One region of the Caballeronia sp. DA-9 genome, then DNA from elsewhere that is predicted to be linked to it. Evidence: predicted binding sites of a transcription regulator. Region 1 holds the regulator's gene; the other holds the start of a gene.

Region 1 (3,191 bases):
AATGCCGGTAACGGTCAACGTGCAAGGCTCTGGCTTATCCACCGCGCAAATTGCGCGCGAAGCGGCTGGAATCTTCGAAGACAGCCTTCGGACCCATTTGCACGAACTCGCCAACGACTCAGCAGACGGTATCAGATACTAAAGGACATAACCACAATGTCTCGTCAATCCAAAGAGTTTTATGAAACTTTCCGAAAGTATCGAACCACGCAATTCTCCGCTGCCGATGCATTTCGGCTATTCGTGGACCGCGAACCGGACGCGGCTGACCCGGAGCCTTGGGAAGTGTTATCCAAGACGCAAGCCTTAAGTGAGGACGGATGGATTCAACTCGATAACCGGGGATCTATTGCGGCGCACGTAACAGACCCGACACACGGTGCACACCCCTTTAAGGTTTTACGGGCCGTGATGGGTATTGTTGTTGATTACAACATTTCCAAAATGCGTGATTGGAAGCCGCACACAGTTCCGGATCGATTCGCGGCTGGGGGAAAGAGCCTTCCCATTCGCGGCGTCAATCCGATTATCTCCACCTTAATCGATAGCGGAAAGGCCACGCTGCGAGAGTTGCAAGAATATTACGCCCTGGACGATGCGGTGCAAATGTACGATGTGCATTTCACCAGTTTATTAAATCGCGCGTTTGCGGACGAAGCCGCTATGAAGAAAGCAAAGTCTCAACAGTCCCAATAAATCGAGATTACCTAATATGCTCAAATTCACGAATACATATGGAGTTGAACGCAGTGCGAACATGCGGCTACTCGGTGCGATGGAAGGCTGCGAGTTTCGCCGCGAGTTTTCGACATTTCTCGCGTCTGGCGATCCGGTAAGCCGCAGGAAATTTGTCGATAAAGTGTTCGCCAATATATCCATTGTGATGGGGAACGGTAGTGAATTTGCGCTGCGCACGAATGCCCTGATTGTTAACCATGTTGGCGAAGGTTCGGATGCGGTGCCGCTGCTGCGCGATTTGTTTGATGCATTTATGCGCGAGAACGAATTCGAGCCGCAGGCGTGCGCCTCGCGGGTAGGCTTTTGGTCCGAAGTCGGAAGCCGCGCGGCAGAGACGTTTTTAGTGGAGGGGATCGGCGCACTGCTAGACGCCTGAAAACGCCTGTCCGGTACACATTGCTCGGCGAGGCTAACGGGATAGCGGTCCAGCCGCGCGTCTCGTATGGCTCTCGTTGTGTCCGAACGAGCGCATAACGGTCCACCGCACGAGGGCGACCTTTCTTGCACGAGCAAACCGAAACGAGTACTGCCGTATGGCCGGAAAAGGTAGAATTATCTGCCGGAGCAATTCCGCTTCGGGCAACTTTCCGAAGGTTGCGAGGGACTTTTGAGGGACGCAGCGCGGCAAATTTGGTGCAAAAGCCAATTTCTAAGTATTTGATATTTAAGGCTTTTGGATCATTTTACCTCCCTCCGAAGGCAGGGGTTGCTGGTTCGATCCCAGCCGGGCGCACCAAGAACAGCTTAAAGCTCAGACGCACAGAAGGTCGAGAGCGCAACGGCGCTGCTTTCAATGTCGCGCTTGCTGACGGCATCGTTAATCCCGATGTACTGGACCGGAACCAACGCCAAGCGAAGTCGAAGCGCAAAAGCCGGCGCCCCGAAACTTCGCCAACCGCAAACCCAATCCCTCAAGCCTCAACCCCCGACCAGGCCTGTTCCCGCAACTTGGCCCGCAACCTCGCAACCGCCTGGCTATGCAATTGGCACACGCGCGATTCGCTGACTTCCATCACGGCGCCGATCTCGCGCAGGTTCAACCCCTTTTCGTAATAAAGGCTCATCAGCAGCTTTTCGCGTTCCGGCAATTTATCGATGGCTTCCACCAGCGCCGAGCGCAAGCTGCCATCCAGCAACGCAGACAGCGGATCGGCTTTATCGACACAATAACGGTCGAGAAACGGTTCGTCGTCCGATGACCGGTCGAAGTCTTCGTAATAGATCAGTTGGCTGCCGTGCAGATCCTGCAGCATGGTCTGGTATTCGCCGAGCGGCATGTTGAGATGCTCGGCGACTTCCTGCTCGCTCGCCGAACGGCCAAGGTTCTGCTCGACCTTGTGCACCGCCGACTCCACTTCGCGCGACGTCTTGCGCATGCTGCGCGGCAGCCAGTCGTTCGCCCGCAATTCGTCGAGCATCGCGCCGCGAATCCGCTGGCTGGCGTAGGTCTCGAACTGCGCGCCCTGATCTTCCTTATAGCGGCTCGCGGCGTCTAGCAAACCGATCATGCCGGCCTGAATCAGATCGTCGAGATCCACGCTGGCCGGCATTTTTGCGACCAGTTGCAGACCCAGACGGCGCACGAGCGGCGCGTAGCGGGTCAGGACCTCGGCTTGTGACAGTTTTCCCTGGGCGTTATACATCGCGTTCACCTTTGTTCCTTCTTTTGCTTCGTCACACCGACGCCGGGCTGCGCATCGCAAGCTCCGCCAACGGCGATTCGGTGCGGCGCAAACCAGCCCCGGGGTTGATCGAACGCTCGATGTTGCGCGGCGTTTCCATGGAAGCGGCTTGCGCCGGCCATTCGAAGTGCGAACTTTCTGGCATCGGCCAATACTGCAAATCGGCCGCGATATGACGATAGTCGCGAGCGGCGGCGGTGGTCGGGAAAGCTTCCACGGCGCAGCGCGACAGTTCATGCGCCTTCGCCACGCGCGCGTCTTCAGCCACGCAGCCGGCGGGCATCAACTTCACGGCGAGATAGCGGCTTGCGACGCCGGCGAGGTTGTCGAAGGCGATTTGCGCATCGGCGGCGTTCTTCACGTGATTCACCACGATCCGGAAGCGCGAAATGGCGTGCGCGTAATGCAGGCGCTTGATGCAGGCATACGCCTCGGTGATCGCGGCCGGCGCGACGCGGGTCACGATCACGAAGTCGTGCGCCTGCGCAGCAAGCGTGGACAGCGCGCCGCTGCGATCCGGCTGTGTATCGATGAGAACGATATCAGCGGGACCATCGAGCAAGACGCGGCAATGGGCGGCGTCGTGGCTGATGCGTTCGTCGCGAGGCGCGGCGATCATCGAGAAGCCGAACGGCGTGCGCGTCACCGCGTCCTGCAGGAAGCGCTTGCCGGACAACACCGCGCCCAGCGCGCCCGTGGACGGCACCTTCGCGAGGCGGCTCGCCGACAACGCGTTCTGCCGTTCATCGATAACCAGCACGTCCTTGCCCT
Region 2 (3,191 bases), 330 kb from region 1:
TTTTCTTTCAAAACAATAGTGGTCATGGAAGTCCTAAATCGCTAATACGTTTTTCTGACTGCGCGGCGAAGCGTAACCAAACAGGCTTACACCGCGCGCCGGCACTCCGATCGTCCACCCAACGCAGCAGACACGAGCAAAGCGGCCACGGAGGCCGGAAAAGAGAGAGGTGGGATTTCACCGCCGATCACGGCATGCGCATTCCCCTGGAATCCGGAACAGCGCACTTCGGGCCGCCAGACGTCGCGAAAAATGCGGCGTCATCGGGCAAAAATCTCGATTCGGGCGAGATGTTATCAGATCGCTGACGTGTCGCCAACCCCGCAAAGCCGCTCTGCAGGGCGCAACTCCATGAAAATCCGCGGTTTTTCAGGTTTTTATGCAAAAACTCACGCTGGATCGCTGACCTCGTTCAGCAGCGCGACATCTTCTGGAGAAAGCGTGATGCGCGTGGCTTCGGCGAGGCTTTCCAGTTGTTTGACCGACGTCGCGCTGGCAATCGGCGCGGTCACGCTGGGACGGGCGATCAGCCAGGCGAGCGCGATTGTAGCGGGCGCCACGCCGTGACGATCGGCGACCTTGACTAGCGCTTCGATGATCGCCAAACCGCGATCGTTCAGGTAACCCGTCACCTTGGCGCCGCGCGCTGCGTGTTCGGTATCGGCTTTCGAGCGGTATTTCCCGCTCAGAAAACCGCTCGCCAGACTGTAATACGTCACAACGGAAACCTTGTGCGCCGTGGCAACCGGCTCCTGATCACCTTCATAACCCGCGCGGTCGTACAGGTTGTATTCCGGCTGCAACACCTGATAGCCCGCAATCCCCTCCTTCGCGGAAATCTTCAGCGCTTCTTCCAGGCGTTCTCCCGTGTAGTTTGAAGCGCCGATAACCCTCACCTTACCCGCCGCAATCAGCTTCTGGTAAGCACCCAGCGTGTCGAGGAGCGGAGTTTTATCATCGTCGCGATGAGAGAAATAGACGTCGATGTAGTCCGTCTTCAGCCGCTTGAGCGAGTCGTTCACCGCCGCCTCGATGTTCGCCGCCGACAGCCCCGGCCGCGTGCTCAGCATGCCGACTTTCGTGGCAAGCACGACTTTGTCGCGCTTGCCGCTTTCTTTTAGCCACTTGCCGATGATCGTCTCCGATTCACCGCCCTGATGCCCGTCGACCCAGGCGGAGTAGACGTCGGCGGTATCGATGAAATTGAGGCCGTGGTCAACAAACGCGTCGAGCAGCGAGAACGACGTGCGCTCGTCGGCGGTCCAGCCGAACACGTTGCCACCGAAGACGAGCGGCGCGACCTTGAGATCCGAAGTACCGATGGTGCGGTGTTGCATGGCGGCTCCTGATGTGTGCGGTTGAGAGAAGTCCTCGAAAAAGAATACCCGTGAATCCTCATGCGCGCAGGCGGCGACCCATTGCAAAACCCTTACGGCAAACGTTTTTCCATGTTTTCGCTATTCCTTCTACAAATCGTTTTCTAATTCCTCAAGTTTTTTTCCGAGGGGCCGCTAACCCAAGTAGGCGGCCGGCTAACACGCTCGGAACCGCCAGGCAACAGGACGGCGTAGTAGCCAAAAACAGCCCTTTAGCTCACACAGCTTCTTCAGGAGAAATCCAAAATGATCGGTATTAACAGCAATATCAACTCGCTGGTCGCCCAGCAGAACCTGAACGGCACGCAGAGCGCGCTGTCGTCGGCAATCACCCGTCTGTCATCAGGCAAACGCATCAACAGCGCAGCAGACGACGCAGCAGGTCAAGCGATCGCCTCACGCATGACGTCGCAGATCAACGGTCTGAACCAGGGCGTCTCGAACGCGAACGATGGTGTGTCGATGACGCAAACGGCATCAAGCGGCTTGAATCAGATTACGGACAATCTGCAACGTATTCGTCAACTGGCCGTGCAGGCATCGAGCGGTTCGCTGTCAGCGTCGGATCAGGCAGCACTGCAAAAAGAAGTGACGCAGCGTATTGCTGAAGTGAACCGTATTGCTTCGCAAACCACGTACAACGGCACGAACGTGCTGGACGGCTCGGCTGGCAACGTCAGCTTCCAAGTTGGCGCCAACGTCGGCCAGACCATCAGCATCGACCTGACCAACGGCGTGTCGGCAGCAAAGCTTGGCGGCGGTGTCCCGCAAATCGGCTCGACCATCGGCTCTATCACGGGCATCAGCCTGAAGAGCGACGGTACTGCTGCAGCAGCCGGCGACACGGCAGCCATTACAACAATCAACGTTCTCGCTGACGGCAATGGCGGCTTTACCTTTACGGATCAGAATAACCAGGCATTGTCGGCATCGGTATCGACCAAGTTGTTCGGCGATCCGGCTACCACCACGGGTTCGAAGACCTCGCCCAAAGCCCTTACGCTGACGGCTGCAGTCGGCGGTGCGTTTGACCCCGCAACTGTCCAAACCGCCGCACAAGGCGTAGCCGCAACGGCCCTTAGCTCGATCAGCGCTACCAACGGCGACACGAAGTTTGGCGACACCCCTCCTTTTGCTGCTGCCGACACCAACCTTGGCACGATCAGCAACCTGAATTTGACCAGCGCGGGTGCTGCGGCAGCAGCCGGTACAACACCCGCTATAACGTCCATCAACGTTCTTGCAGATGGCAAGGGTTCATTCAAATTTACCGATCAAAACGGTTCGGCAATCGACTCGACGACCGCTGGCAAACTGTTCTCGATCGACACTACCAGCATCGCCACACCGGGAACACCGGCGACCGGCGACACGGGTGCAACCCTGACGTTCAACACGACCGGAGCACTGAACGGCACGACCCCGACGGGCTTCAGCGACGCAAATTCTGCGGCTGCAGCAACTGGCATCGCGACGGCTAACGCTCAAAATACCCCGCCACAAGTGTCCGGCATCGACCTGACGCAACCGAACGGCGCCAACCTTGCCATCGAGTCGATCGACAACGCACTGCAAACGGTCAACGGTATCCAGGCTAACCTCGGCGCAGCGCAAAACCGCTTCACGTCGATCTCAGCTACGCAAACGGCTCAATCGACGAACCTGTCGTCGGCTCAGTCGCAAATCACCGACGCAGACTTTGCGCAGGAAACCGCGAACCTGAGCAAGGCGCAAGTGCTGCAGCAAGCAGGTATCTCGGTGCTGGCACAGGCCAACTCGCTGCCGCAACAAGTCCTGAAGCTCCTCGGCTAAGCA

The links. The regulator FliA, encoded in region 1, starts transcription of late flagellar genes. The targets are predictions, from matches to a motif close to CTAAAGTTTNNNNNNNNNNNGCCGNTA.
Region 2: the regulator FliA is predicted to act here: its motif matches at 1,488-1,514, upstream of ACRWA7_RS17185 (flagellin).

The regions. Positions count from the first base shown of each region.
Region 1 is NZ_CP195133.1:3,591,116-3,594,306, forward strand. It holds gene ACRWA7_RS32815 (lytic transglycosylase domain-containing protein) at 1-142, shown strand, start outside; gene ACRWA7_RS32820 (hypothetical protein) at 157-696, shown strand; gene ACRWA7_RS32825 (hypothetical protein) at 713-1,114, shown strand; gene ACRWA7_RS32830 (RNA polymerase sigma factor FliA) at 1,650-2,381, opposite strand; gene ACRWA7_RS32835 (flagellar biosynthesis protein FlhG) at 2,413-3,191, opposite strand, start outside.
Region 2 is NZ_CP195133.1:220,232-223,422, reverse strand. It holds gene rpsU (30S ribosomal protein S21) at 1-26, opposite strand, end outside; gene ACRWA7_RS17190 (aldo/keto reductase) at 390-1,337, opposite strand; gene ACRWA7_RS17185 (flagellin) at 1,623-3,188, shown strand.